One region of the Shewanella sp. MR-4 genome, then DNA from elsewhere that is predicted to be linked to it. Evidence: riboswitches for the same ligand, from Rfam matches in the RefSeq annotation. Region 1 holds a riboswitch; the other holds the start of a gene.
The links. A riboswitch is a leader RNA that binds a small molecule or an ion and turns the genes downstream of it on or off. The one in region 1 is predicted to bind thiamine pyrophosphate.
Positions count from the first base shown of each region.

Region 2: another riboswitch for thiamine pyrophosphate. It lies ahead of SHEWMR4_RS12145 (TonB-dependent receptor); the one in region 1 lies ahead of thiC (phosphomethylpyrimidine synthase ThiC).

Region 1 is NC_008321.1:2,234,037-2,241,595, forward strand. Features, by position in the region: gene SHEWMR4_RS09880 (glycoside hydrolase family 97 protein) at 1-1,156, opposite strand, end outside; gene SHEWMR4_RS09885 (tRNA (adenine(22)-N(1))-methyltransferase) at 1,472-2,314, shown strand; gene SHEWMR4_RS09890 (NUDIX hydrolase) at 2,428-2,958, shown strand; gene trhA (PAQR family membrane homeostasis protein TrhA) at 3,050-3,733, opposite strand; gene SHEWMR4_RS09900 (hypothetical protein) at 4,010-5,128, shown strand; TPP riboswitch at 5,304-5,402, shown strand; gene thiC (phosphomethylpyrimidine synthase ThiC) at 5,561-7,559, shown strand, end outside.
Region 2 is NC_008321.1:2,752,908-2,760,466, forward strand. Features, by position in the region: gene SHEWMR4_RS12125 (DUF6279 family lipoprotein) at 1-708, opposite strand, end outside; gene SHEWMR4_RS12130 (phosphotransferase) at 819-2,048, opposite strand; gene pnuC (nicotinamide riboside transporter PnuC) at 2,139-2,804, opposite strand; gene SHEWMR4_RS12140 (hypothetical protein) at 2,873-3,133, opposite strand; gene SHEWMR4_RS12145 (TonB-dependent receptor) at 3,229-5,427, opposite strand; TPP riboswitch at 5,481-5,591, opposite strand; gene SHEWMR4_RS12150 (YcfL family protein) at 5,763-6,155, opposite strand; gene SHEWMR4_RS12155 (PaaI family thioesterase) at 6,286-6,750, opposite strand; gene SHEWMR4_RS12160 (PaaI family thioesterase) at 6,737-7,264, opposite strand; gene hinT (purine nucleoside phosphoramidase) at 7,261-7,559, opposite strand, start outside.

The DNA.
Region 1 (7,559 bases):
GGCGCACACCTTTTTTCGCGCCGTAGGCGGTAATGGCGGGTAAATCGAAATCATCGTAGGCCTTGGTAAAACTGAATTGATCGCCATTATGGAACCAATCGCCATCCCAACCTTGGTTCCAACCTTCGACCAAGACCCCATCAAACTGGTACTTGGCGGCGAAATCCATATAGCGCTCTGTTTCGCTGGTGGTTGCGCCGTGTGTTGGGCCCGAGCCCCAAGTGTTTTCATTGAGGTGCATTCCCCACCAAATACCGACATATTTGCCCGGTTTAACCCAAGAGACATCCCCCAGTTTATTGGGCTCATTCAGGTTGAGGATAAGGTGAGAATTAAGCAGTCCCGTGGCTTTATCGGCGATTTGAATCGTGCGCCATGGGGTATAAAAGCCCGCTTGGGTTTTAACCCGAATACCATCTGACCAAGGAGTCAGATCGGCCTTGAGCTTGCCATCACGCTGTTGATCGAGGGTCATCGAGGCAAAATCAACTAACGCCGCCTCGTGAATGCTCAAATGGGTGCCATCGACCAGTTTAAAGGTAAAAGGGGTGTGGGCTCGGTCGACCTGATTGAGCGCGCTGGTGCGATACAGATATTCGTAGCGGTTCCATCCCCGAGAAGGGATCCACCAGGCGGTGGCCTTATCACTCTGGCCAATATTAAATTCGGTAAGTTCATCGGTAATGGCAAGCGGCGTATTGGTCGGCAGGGCGTGTTGGGCCGCTAAGTGATAACGAAAGCCGATGCCATCGTCAAAGGCTTTAAACTCGAGGTTTAAGTCGATTTTACCGTCGGTTAATACCACGCTCAGTTGATTGTGTTGATCCTTTATCCACTCTTGTTCACCCCAAGGTTGCTGCCATTTTTCATTGGCACTGGCGGTGTGGCTCGATTTGATGCGAAGACCTTGGCCTAATTCGCCCAATGAGGCAAAGACTAACCCTAAGCGGCTCGGTTCGATAATCGATTTGCCATGAAAATGGACTTGGTATTCGGGACGGCCCGTATCATCACTCAGACTCAAGACGATTTGCTTATCGGGGGAGCTCAGGTTGAGGGTCTGTGCTGCGGCACTGGTGCAGAGCAGGCTGCCAATGCTGAGTGCTAGCAAGCTGGGCGTGAATAGGCTGGCGGCCCAATGGCGGCTATTTCGCATTGGCGAGTTGATGTGGCGTGCGTGGGTAAGAGGATTGCTGAACATTCCCTGATCCTTGTTTTTATAGTGAATATGGGTCAATGCATACTAGTGGCGATGGGTTTTTGCTCGCAATGCTTTGCATACGTATTCACCATAGTGAGCGGGTAGGCGGCTGGCCGAACGCAAGGCGTAAAGAGTAAAGATATGGGTTTTAACTGTTGACTCGGGTAGAATGCGCGGCTTTCTTGGCTTTCTTATTTTGTTTAAGGCGCTTAAGGCGCTTAAGGCGTAAGCCGATATGAGCAGCGATATCAACGCGTTTGGGAGTGAGCGGTGAAAATCAGTCAGCGATTACAGCAGATCAATCAGATGGTGGGGCCGGGGTACGATCATATCTGGGACTGCTGCTGCGATCATGGCTTACTCGGCATGCTGTTACTGCAAAGAAATGCCGCACCTAAGGTGCATTTTGTCGATTGTGTCGCGCCCTTGATGCAGCAACTCAGTCTTGAGTTAGCAAGGTTTTTCCCTCCGTTACCAATCTCAAACGTTCAAAATGCAACTGAGCAAACCACAACTGAGCAAACCACCCATGCCCAGAGTGAATGGCAAGTGCATTGCCTCGATGTGGCGGCCTTGCCACTGGCGCAATACGGCAAGCAAGCCAAACACTTAGTAATTATTGCGGGTGTCGGTGGTGAGTTATTGGTTAAATTGGTGCGCAGTATTGTGGCGAATCAGCAAAGTCAAAGTGATGCTCACAGTGGAAATGATTCGAGTAATCATGACCTTAGTCAAGGCGCCCGCCAGCTCGAATTTATTTTGTGTCCCGTGCATCATCATTACCATGTGCGCAGCGCGTTGGCGGAATTGGGCTTATCCCTTAAAGATGAATATTTACTCGAAGAAAACCAACGTTTCTACGAGATACTGCATTTAACTCAGGCAAATGCCAGCTCAAAGACGAATACCTGCTCAAAAATAACTGAAGCTGTGCCCTTAAGTGCGACGGGCTCAATCATGTGGCAAGGGTTAGATGCGGATAAAACCCGTCAGGCCAAGCGTTATCTTGACCAAACCATAGGTCATTATCAGCGTATTCCTGAGCATCGTATGCCCAACAAACCCCAAATTGTGGCGGCCTATCAGCACATTTTGCAGCAACTGAATTGTTAACCCTATAGGTCAAATGCGCCCATTGAGCGCTACATCCTGGCGTTAAAACGGTTTTGCTCTGTAAATCCATCGAGTTGGTTTATGCTAATAGGCCGTTAATCTTGAGTTTTATTATGCGTTTATTGAAGTCCACCCAAGCTGCCAATCTCAATCTTAAACAGGCGAAGATTTTTTATCGTCAAGCCGCCCGCGCCATAGTGCTGTCGGGGGAAGATATTTTGCTGCTCTATACCCAGAAATATCGGGATTATGGTTTGCCTGGCGGTGGGGTGGATAAGGGCGAGAGCCTCGAAGTTGGACTTATCCGCGAATTGCAAGAAGAAACCGGCGCCATTGCCGCCAGAGTGTTAGCACCCTTTGGCCGTTATGAGGAATATCGTTCCTGGTTTCGTGAGGGGGCAAACGTGATGCATATGGACTCTTACTGCTATCTTTGCGAAATCGATATGAGCCTTGGCGAACGTGGTTTGGGTGAGCCAAGACTCGAAGCCCATGAGATAAAAAACGGGATGCGACCAGAGTGGATCAATATCCATCAAGCGATTGCCCATAATGAAGCGATCCTACGGACGTTTGCCAATAAAGGGCAATCCATCGATAGGGAAACCTTTCTGCTCAAACGAATCGTTGAAGAATTACTGTAGAGAGCCATGCTCGATGGTCTTATTGGCTCAAAAAGCGCAGACATAAAAAAGCCATCTAAGGATGGCTTGTGAAGAAAGGCAGTCTTAGCGGCTAGATCACGGTTAAATAAATACAAAAGAAATGGCTCATCGCTCCCGCCAACACAAATAAATGCCAAATTGCATGGTTGTACGGAATGCGTTTACCGACATAGAAGATCACCCCTAAGGTGTAAAACAACCCACCCAATAGCAGAAGCTTAAATCCTAGCGGTGACATCGCCGCCGTCAAATCGCCAATCACAGTTACACACAGCCATCCCATCGCCAGATAGAGCACGAGACTGAGCTTTTTAAAGCGATGAATAAATAAGGTTTTAAATAGAATGCCACCAATGGCCAAAGACCAAATCGCCGTGAGGATAATGGTCGATAGCTCTCCCTGCAGACTGATTAACATTAGTGGCGTATAAGTGCCCGCAATTAAGCAGTAGATGGCACAATGGTCAGCAATCTTGAGTTTATGTTTCCAGCCTACGTGTGTCACGCTGTGATACAAGGTAGAACTTAAAAACAACAGGATGAGGCTTGCACCATAAATAATAACACCTGTGAGCTGAATGTTGGTGAGGTGGTCGGCGCCTTTAAGGATCATAAACACTAAGCCTACTACGCCCGCGATCACCCCTAGGCCATGACTTATGCTATTGGCTATCTCTTCACTAAGGCTATACCCACTGATATTCAATGGTTTTTCATGACTCATTTGCGGCTCTATCAAACTCTGGCTTGGCATGCTGTTGATCCACTCGATGGCGATAATGACTGAGTCTATCAGTTGGTCAATTGGAAAGCCATAATTAGCTTACACGTGTAAGCTAATTTATTTTAGGGTTTACACTATCAACTGAGACTTAGGCGAACTCTTATCTAGTTGTACAACATTATGGTGCCTGTTTACGACTGATTAATGTCAACGCCTTGGAACTTTGTGCGGTGCGCTTTCTCTAATCCCCCGTAGTAATCATGGATTTGTTAAGTACTTTGTCCATAAAGTACTAAGGGATGGATTTTGCCTGTTCGTTCGACTATTACCCCAGAAGATGATCTCAGTTTTGTTGCGCACAGCCGTGTGACAAACGATGAGACTGTCGCATTTTGTGCTACCTCTTTTAGCGCCCATGCAGAGCCTTTGGGGAGTGCAATAAACCTCAATTTGAATGAGGCTAACCAAAGAGAGAGCGATAGTGCATTCCAACCCCATTCAGGCTTAAGTTGGCGAGAGTGGTCGCATTATTTCAATCTTAAGCTATTACTTTGGGTCATCCTGGGCCATGGCTTACTGCTGTTATTATTAATTTTTTTATGGCGAACCCAGTCGGAGCAGTTAGGGCTGTCGTTTAGCGAATCTTCAGCCAATGCACGAACTGCAACCAAAGCATTAAAGGCATATTTTATTTATGCGCCGCCAACGCAAACCGCTCCTGCTGGTTCGGCTAAAGATCCTTCTGTGGAAGAGCCTGCGGTTTCTAGCGAGCCGATAACTTCACCGCCTAATACGGTAAAGCCGATGCCAAAACCCACTGAGCAGATTACAAAACCTCCTGAAGTCAGTGCCCAATTATCAAAAGTAAAAGCATCAAAAGCACCAGTATCAAGCACATCAGCGCCTAACGCCTCAACTCAGGGCCAAACCCAGCAGAGTGCAAAAGAGGCTGTTAAGCCTCAAAAGGTAGAAACCCAATCAAGCTCGGCACAAGCGGTAAGTACAGAGCCGTCAGCGGCAATTGGGCAAAGCGGCGGGGCGGCTGGTAGCGTGGGATTATTTACTCAGCGCTATTTTGAACGCCAGCGTGAGCAAGCCTTGGATGATTTAGTGTTAGAACAAGCAAATCATTACAGCAAACGGTCGAATTTGTCTGAAATGAGCCCTGAGATGGAGGTACTGATTGTGCCCAATGCAGACGATTTTAGCGGCCCCACCAGTTTGGATTTAGAACTGGATCCCAATCGAATTGTCCGTAAAGGAGATACCTGCTATAGGGTCGTTAAGGTGGGCACCCAAATTAATCCCTATGCCGAGAATTTAGGTTTCCCCTTTGATTGCAGTGGCAAGAAAATGAACCAAGAAATTGATGATGCCATTAAGGCGCAGCTCGATAAAATGATGGTAAAGCGGCCAAAAGGTTAAAAAATAGTGATGATAAATTTTCACTGAAAATAATTGAAAACATGAAAAGCAAAAGGTGTTGAAGTTTAACTTATTTAAATACAAATGGTTATGCATTCTTTGTTTTTGATTGATAATTTATTTTTTATTCTGAAATTACGCTTGTTTGTTCACTGCGCTTCTGCCTATACTTTTGCCCATCTTGTCGGAGTGCCTCTTGGCTGAGACCGTTTATTCGGGATCCGTTGAACCTGATCAGGTTAAAACCTGCGAAGGAAACAAGCATAATAACATCCATTAAATCGTATCAGCGGCCACCTTTTGCCCTGTATTAACCCATCGATTTAGTCGTTATTGAGTCCGTAAACCCGCTTAGGGTTTGCAAGGCTCGGCTTCAACACTCAAGTCTCCAGACAAGCAACCCCATTTTTATTTGTTAAAGTGAGATTGCTTATGTCCAGTTTAGAATCGTCCTCAGAATCGATTGCCGTTAATGCCCAAGGGCAAACGAGCCGCCGTGCGGCGCGCGCCCAGGCGCAAGCCTTTATCGATACCCTTAAACCATTACAACACCCTAATTCGCAAAAGTTATATTTGCAGGGAAGCCGTGAGGATCTCCGTGTAGGGATGCGGCAAATTCTGCAAACCGATACACGGATTGGCGGCACTGCGACCGCGCCCATAGTCGAGAAAAACCCTCCCATTCCTGTGTATGACTGCGCCGGTCCTTATTCCGATCCGGCTGCGCAAATTAACGTGCGCCAAGGCTTAGCCAAACTCAGATTACCTTGGATTATCGAGCGCCAAGATACCGAAGTGCTTGATTGTGCAACCTCAGATTTTACCCAGCAACGCCTCAAGGATGATGGGCTCGATCATCTGCGTTTCGAAGCCGGCTCAAGTGCGATTGTTCGTCCTCGCCGTGCCTTACCGGGTAAACGCGTGAGCCAATTACACTATGCCCGCCAAGGGATTATTACCCCTGAAATGGAATATGTTGCGATTCGAGAAAATATGGCGCTCGCCGAGGTGCAAGATGAAATCTTAAACCGCCGTGGCCAAGGTGAATCCTTCGGCGCTGTGATTGGTAAACCGATTACCCCAGAGTTTGTCCGCGATGAAATTGCCCGTGGCCGCGCGATTATTCCGTTAAATATCAATCATCCAGAAGCCGAGCCTATGATTATTGGTCGTAACTTCTTAGTGAAAGTGAATGCCAATATCGGTAACTCGGCGGTCACGTCCTCCATCGAGGAGGAAGTCGAAAAGCTAGTCTGGTCAACCCGTTGGGGCGCAGACACTGTGATGGACTTGTCCACTGGGCGCTATATCCATGAAACCCGCGAATGGATCATCCGCAACTCGCCAGTGCCTATTGGCACAGTGCCGATTTATCAAGCACTTGAAAAAGTGAATGGGGTTGCAGAACACCTGACCTGGGAAGTATTTCGCGATACCTTGATTGAGCAAGCGGAGCAGGGCGTCGATTACTTCACCATCCACGCGGGCGTGTTATTGCGCTATGTACCCATGACCGCCAAACGGGTGACTGGAATTGTGTCCCGCGGCGGCTCGATTATGGCTAAATGGTGCTTGAGCCACCATCAAGAAAACTTCCTCTATACCCATTTTCGTGAGATTTGCGAGCTGTGCGTGGCCTACGATGTGTCGCTGTCATTAGGCGATGGTATGCGTCCAGGCTCGATTGCCGATGCCAATGATGAGGCGCAGTTTGCCGAGCTTGAGACCTTAGGCGAGTTGGTCAAAATCGCTTGGGAATACGATGTGCAGACCATTATCGAAGGGCCTGGACATATCCCGATGCAACTTATCAAAGAGAATATGGATAAGCAGCTTATTCACTGTGCCGAGGCGCCGTTTTATACTCTAGGTCCACAAATTACTGATATTGCGCCGGGTTACGATCACTTCACCTCTGGGATAGGTGCGGCGATGATCGCATGGTATGGCTGCGCCATGCTCTGCTATGTGACGCCGAAAGAACACTTAGGTTTGCCCAATAAGCAGGACGTCAAACAAGGGCTGATTGCCTACAAGATTGCCGCCCATGCCGCCGATATTGCTAAGGGCCACCCAGGCGCGCAGATCCGCGACAATGCATTATCCAAGGCGCGTTTTGAATTCCGTTGGGAAGACCAATATAACCTGGGACTCGACCCTGATACCGCCCGAGCCTATCACGATGAATCTCTGCCACAGGAGTCGGCCAAGGTTGCGCACTTTTGCTCTATGTGTGGCCCAAAGTTCTGCTCGATGAAGATCACCCAAGATGTGCGCGACTATGCGGCAAGTTTAGCGGCGGGTACGTTGTCAGTGGCTTCGTCAAGCCAAAATGTTGAGAGCGCTGAAGCGCTTGCATCGATAAACCCTGCTCAACAAGGGCAATCAAACACTGAGGCACTCCAGCAAATCAGAGTCAAAACCCAAGATG
Region 2 (7,559 bases), 520 kb from region 1:
TAAAATGGCGCGGTGCTTTTCCGACTTAAGCTCGTCAGGGCGCGTCATCAACAGGGTCAATCGTTCGGTCAACAGCGGAATATCGCTGCGCTGCCCAAGGGCAACCTCAAATTGGCGCAGCCATTCGTGGCGGTAATCGAGCCACATATCTAAGGTCGACAGTCGCTGCTGATTATATTGATGAATAAGCGTTTTTTGCTCATCCGTTACACTACCCAGCCAGTCATCAAATTGCTCAATAAGATTCTCATCGGCCTCTTGTTGTAACTGCTCGGGGGTTTTACCAGCAAATTCCTTAATCAATTCCTGCTCGTCTTTTCGCGACTGGGCAAGAATTTGCTTCACCTGTTCATCGGTTAATGATGAGATGATCGGCAACATTTCCGGCAGTGCAAACTCAAATAGCCGAAACCAATGCCGTTTGGCGAGTGTGACATGCTCGGCCCACAATGCGGGAGTTAAGGTATTGGTTTGGATCTGCTGCTCAACTTCGGTTAGCTGCGCCACATAATGGCCGAGTTCTTCGGATTGGTGCCAAAGTACAAACTTGTCGATAAGCCCATCGACGACCTTTTGCTGGTTTTTATCAAGGCTGACATAGTCATCCAGCTCCCAACCTATGGCCCAGTCGAGAAAATGATAACTAAATTTGGTCGAGCAGGCCGTTAAGCCAAACAGCAACACCAGTAACAACACACCTTTTTTCATCAATTTGCATCCGTTCAGCCTTAGTCATCCTATGACACTGAGGTTAATAGAAAGTTTATTTTTTTAACACAACAACCTTAACCAAGCCGTGGCAATGAGAAACAAAATACTTAGGATGCATGGCTGATAAGTGGCCAGAATTGATCGAACCAGTCGAAGTATTCCTGCTGCCGCTCGCCATGGGTGTGCGCCGCCATCAATAATGCCCAATACACGGCAAACACCCAATACATCTCGATGGCAGCGGGTATCGCCTTGATGGCATCCGAGGTTAAGCCGGTGTGTCCAGTCAGATACTGTCGCACTAACAGATGCCGCTGCGCGGGCGTTAATAGGTGCGTGGCGAGCACAACGGCCAGTTCACACAGTGGATGGGAGGCGGTTGTATACTCAAAATCGATGCAATACAACTGATTATCTTTAAGCAGCAGATTATGGGGATTTAAGTCGCGATGGCAAAACTGCGGTTTCACTAAACAATCGGCTAAGGTTGCCGTCCAGCCATGGATCTGCCTTTGAATGCTGAGCAATTGCGCCAATCGGCTCTGCCACGCCTCGCCCTTATCCGCTGCGGCAAAGTCTAACAACTGCGTGTGATATTCCTGCCATTGCTCAGTGATACTGATGTGGTACGGCCCAGTCGCTTGCTCGCGAAGCTGTTGCAGCAATTGCAGTAACAGGCTGTGGGCGCGATTCGGCGTTAAGGCTTCCAATAAGGGGAACCGTTCGGACGGATACCAAGCCTGCTTGTATGCTGCACCCTTGATATCGGCATGAGATTGCAACCAAGCCTCAATATGCGCTTCACCTTGGCAAAAGGTCGCCGCACAGCATTGAGACTCTAATTCTTTCCAGCTTAAGTTTGGCAAGCTCAGTTCTTGATAACCTGATGCCATACTTGGCTCGCGTGGCAACTCGGGTTGCTCAAGTTTATAAGTCCCACTTGCCGCAATAGACTTTTCGGTAAGCAGATTTGCCCTGCCCTCAATATCCTCCATCAGCGGCGCAAACTGAGATGCTATAGGAAGGCTTGGGAGAGATTGCGCAAAGATAAACTCGCTTAGGTAATAACGCTGATCGCCACTCACCCACAGCAACTCGGGGGCAAGCTTTGCCTTGGCAAGATGGCGCCAATAGAACAACTCTTGCTCCCGCGAACAAAAGCTGTCGGCGGCATCGGCGTTTTCACGCAAGACATAATGCGCCGTCGGCGTCTCGATATGATAGTTGTGGTTACTTAATCCATGCGCTAACGGCTGGATTTGGCTGATATCAGTAAGGCCTGCCTGTGCTAATACCGCAAGCAGCGTATCCTTGTGCTGTCCAATAATCGGCGGCATTAGCGGCTTACCACAACAATCATGTTAAATAGCGTATTAGGCATTCGCAGCCCTTGTGTATTGGCCATCATCTATTCATATCTGCCACCGTTAGCCGAGTAGTTTTGCGGCGCTCGACTCCAGATGGGGATTGCGGCTATCGGCAAGGGCAGCGCGCCACAGGAAATAGCCGACAACCGCCAGGCCAACATAGAGCACAAATAATAAGGAGGTCAGCATCAGTCCCTTACTGAGATAAAGGTAAATCGATACCAAATCGATAACCACCCAATACAGCCAATTCTCCAATACTTTTTTGGCGACCAAATAGGTCGTCATCACCGCAAAACAAGTGGTCGCCGCATCGAGATAGGGAAAAGAAGCCTGGGTAAAGGTTGCCATTCCATGCCCAACGCCAAGGGAGACAATTCCGGTCGCGACAATTAGCTTTAAATGGGTTTTCAGCGGCCAAGTAGTCACTTTCACCCCTTGGTGTTTGTCGCCGCCTTGGGTCCAGAGCCAGTAACCATAGAGTGCCATGGCCATGTAATAGATATTCAGCACCGACTCCATCAGCAGTGCGACTTTCCAAAACAAGACAGTGTAAATGGCCGTGCTGGTAAATGCCGCCGCCCAGCACCAAACGCTTGCCTTCATAGCCAGTAGCAAATAGGCCATGGCCAATACCACGGCTAAGGCTTCCCATGCGGTCATCACATGGACTTCCCCTAGGGCCGCATAAACACTATTGACCAGCGTTAACCATAATTCTGTCATTGCCTTACTCTCACTCTATATCGCTTGCTTGAACCACTTCGCTTTAGCGTTCAAGTTAACTCAGGGCGTTACTCGCTGTGGGCTAAATTCAGCTCACCACCAATAAACTTACATACAAACACCGCTTTGCCCCATTTTTCATGGGCGGCTTGCATCTCGGTCGCCAGCATGGCCATCACGTCTTGATATTCGCCACAGACTTGCGTCGCCATGGCATTGGTAACACGTTGAATCGTGGGGTAACTGTCCAAGCGATGGATAAACCATTTGATCGGATCGAGATAATTTTCATTAAAGGGATACATGCTAATTTCGGCGGTGAGTTTCATCTTCACTCCTTAGGTCAAATGCTAATAATGCAATCGTCAGGCGGTGGCGCAATGAGCGAGCACAGCCTGACATCTGATGTATCATTCTCAAGGGATTACATAAACTTAACGTTTAGTGTGACCCCAATTTGGCGTGGGTCGCCGTAGCGGATATATTGCTTTTCCGCCCAGCCGTTATCCGGCTCATTGCCAAAATAGAAACCACGCACACCATATTCTTCATCGAACAGGTTGCGGCCCCATAAATACGCCGACCAAGCACTCGCCTCGTAACCTAAGCGCGCATTCACAATGGTGTATGGCTCAGAGCGCGAGTCGTTGCTGTCTGAGTAGTAAAACTCACTCTTACCACTCATGTTGACGTTGGCAAACCAACCCGAGTTCGCACGATAGGTGCCGCCTAAGCTGTAGGTCAAGTGTGGTGAATGGGCCAAATCGCGACCCGTTAAATCCACATCGCTACCGTATTTATCTTGGTACTGGTAATCGCCGTACGCCGTCTCTAACCAACCTAGGCTTGAGTAAAACTGGAGATTATCGGTGGCATACCAAGTGGCGTCCAACTCGGCACCGTAGTTGTGTGAGCTACCCGCATTTTCAGTGTAGAGGATAAAGCGTTGTGGCTTGTTAGGATCTTGCTGGGATGCGGCCACTTGCTGATCCTGTCTGTCCATATAGAACAGCGCCAGATTCGTATCGATAAGCCCTTCAAACCAATGGGATTTAAGACCGATTTCGTAGTTGTATAGGGTTTCGGTATCAAACTCTTTTTTATCATTGAGTTCGACTGGCAAGGTCATGTTAAAACCGCCCGCCTTGTAACCGCGCGCCACACGGGCGTACACATTATGGGATTCATTCAGCACTTTGCTCAGCGCAATATGGCCGCCCCACATGGTTTCACTCGGATCAAAATTATCATTGTTAGTGTCTGAGTAGTGGCTATTGCGACGCTCAACACGCAGCCCCACAGACAAGGCATAATCGGCGCCTAAATCCGTATCCAGCTGACCAAATACGGCGTAATTAGTTGCTTCATATTCGGAATCTAACACCTCATCGGGCCAAGTATTATATTCAGAATACAGTTGGTTATCTTCTTTAAGGTTCATCGCATAAACCCCAAGTAACCAGTCGGTTGAGCCGGCAAAAATACGACCTTGGTCGGTCGAGCTTAAGCGGAACTCTTGGGATAAGGTCTTACGCTGACCGGTTTTGTCCCAGAAGTAATCGTACTGACAAGGGGCGAGATTGCCCTCATCCTCACATTGCTTGGAGGCCCAATATTCAGGGTTCGCCCAATCGCCATCGTAACTATAATGGTGATCGGTATTGGCAAATGAAGTCAGCGAGGTTAACTCAAACGACTCAGCGCCCGAGTAAGTTGCTTTAAATCCTGCGCCCGTGGTGCGCTGGCTATCGACACCCGGCTGATCCGAAATAGTATGTTTAGGATCGTTGGTTAAGCTCCAGGCATCGTAGCCGTTATCAAAATCGGCATGCAGCAGAGTTAAATCGAGTTGCAGATTGTCGGTGGCATACCAGCGTAATTTAGCGCGACCAGTAAATTCATCACGACCATTGGTATCTTCTTTATTTAAATACAGATTATCGCGATAACCGTTTTGTTGATGTTGCTGCAGCGACACACGGTACAACAATTTACCCGAATCGGTTAACGGCCCTGAGCTAAAACCGCTAAAGGTTTGCAAATCGTCATTGCCTAAAGAGGCCTCGGCGCCATGTTCAAACACATCGGTCGGGTCATTACTCTTAAGGTAAATCAAGCCCGCTAACGCATTGGCGCCATAGCGGGTACCCTGCGGGCCGCGTAACACTTCGACCTGCTGCAGATCGTACATACTCGACACCATGCCAATACCAGATAAATCAATATCATCAATGATATAACCCACAGATGAGTTAGGTGCACCTTGATATTGCTCCTGCTCCCCTACGCCACGGATCTGGAAATACTTAGGACGTGAGCTGCCACCCGACCAGTTAAAGTTAGCGATGGAATTCATCACGTCTTCAAAGTGTTGGGCGCTTTCATCTTGGATTTGCTGGGCATCGATAACGGTAATGCTCGATGGCATTTTTTCTAAACTGGCACTGCGAAAATCCGCAGTCACCACCATGATTTCCATATCATTGCTAGGCTCAGGTTTATCGATAGCATCGGTTTGCGCCCATGCGGCCGTGCTTAACGCAGCCGAAATGGCCAGCGCTAATGGCGCACGCGTTAACGAAAAGGAGAAGTTGGAACTCTTGGTAGACTTTTTGTTATACATAGGACCTCAAATACATGTTTGAGATCCGGCAACGAATAAGCGATTCAGAAGTGTGCTGTTGATTGGCCCATTCCTACGCCGGTATTAGCCGGATCAGGTTCTAAGGGTTCGTCTGATGACATCTCAGTCTGCCACTTTGTTGGCAAACACCCCTTGGCGGCGCTAAGTATACATGACAAGCAGGAAAGAAAGACACTTTGAAATTAAAAATGCCAGCATTGCTGGCATTTTTTGGCTTAATGGCCGTTTAATCGATATCGACTGGGGGTTAGCGTAATGAAATGCCGCTGTATTCTTTAGCCCACACTCACATTCACACTAACACTCGCAAAACATTAGTTTGAATAGGTCTCGCGCACATAAACATCGAATTTCGCCACTTGCGCATTTGGGGCTACGGCCGACACTTGTAGCTGTTGTTTACCGTGTAATTTCACCGATTTCCAACTGGTGGCTTCATCTTCGATGGTAAAGCCGCTGGCATCATACCAAGTGAACTTATATTGCACTCGCATATCGCTTGAGGACTTGCTGACAATCAACGCCGAACCTTGGATAAGATCGCCAACACGGCGCGCCTCAACCCCTTCAACACTGATATCACGGGCAAAACTTTTGCTATCGACGCGGGTTTCTCCCAGTGAGTTCACCGAAATGCCCGCCGTATTAGTACAGGCACCGAGTGTCAGTGCTGCAGCCAAGATTAATCCACTGTAAATTGCTTTCATTTTGTTTTCCCTCACTCACAAAAACCTAGGTGCCGAACAACGGATGGGCAATGACACTACGCGACGCCAGCTGAACTTATGCTTAACATAGTCATCGGCAAAACGTGCTCATCCTGCCCCGCCCTCGCGATTAATCGATTAAAAAGTGCGCCCTTGCGGTTGCGATCAACTGCTTACGATTGGTTTGCCAACAATTGATATTCACGTTGGCGACCCGTCGCCCCTGACGGGTGATACGACATTCGGCAAAACTGTCCTTATGCAGGCCTGCTCGCAGGTAATCAATCGAGAAATCAACTACTTTTGGCACTTTTGCCGTTTGCATAAACACCATTAATTGCACTATGGCTGACATTTCCATAAAACCAGCAATTACCCCACCATGAATCGCGGGCAGGATGGGATTACCGATATTGTCGTCCTTAGCGGGGAGTTTGAAAATCAGCTCGTCGCCAAAGCGCTCGACCTTCATACCAATAAACTTAGCATAGGGCACATGTTCGAGTAGATGACCAAAGTCATTCAGCTCGGTGGCGCGTTTTACAATTCCCTGCACATCGAGGGTTTTCTGCTCGGTCGGCTTATTTGAGTTCATCTGTCTCTCCTAAGGGCGGCACGGCTTCTCCCATCAAGGCTTGTCTAAATGCATCGCCCACCATTTCGGGGCTGATCCGCATAAAAGAGCCCACCGCATGGGCGATAGGATCATCGATGCTGTCCTGATAGGCGATGGCGCGGGTAAAGGCGATATTAGATGACAACTTATAGCATTCCGCAAAGCCATAAACTGGCTTATGGGGCTGGGCGGGCTTCATATAATCGACCCGTAAGTCGAGGGTGGGCGAAATTTCTAAGGATTGATATTTTTGAAAAATCGCACTCACCACCGCGCTGCCACAGGCGGTGTCCATCAGGGTGGTTATCACCCCGCCGTGGATAACACCCGTATCGGGATAACCAATTAACTCAGTGCTATAGGGCAACTCAATCAGTACGTGGTGCTCACTGGCTTCGAGCACGGTTAACCCTAAGCGACGGCACTGGGCGAGCTGATCGACAAATCGCTGCGCCATTTGAGTCAGCGGAAAAAAATCAGGATTTACCTTCATTGACCTTGGCTCAACATGGGTCCCAGTGGCTCTCCGCCAACGAGATGAATATGGATATGGTACACTTCTTGTCCGCCATGTTTGTTGCAGTTCATGATCAAACGATAACCATCTTTGGCAATCCCCGCCTCTGCCGCCAGTTTAGCCGCCACTGTCATCATCCGGCCGAGTGCAGGTTCATCCGAGGCTTTCATATCATTTGCAGTTGGGATCAAATGATTCGGCACAATCAGAATATGGGTTGGCGCCTTTGGTGAGATGTCTCTAAATGCGGTCACCAGCTCGTCTTGATACA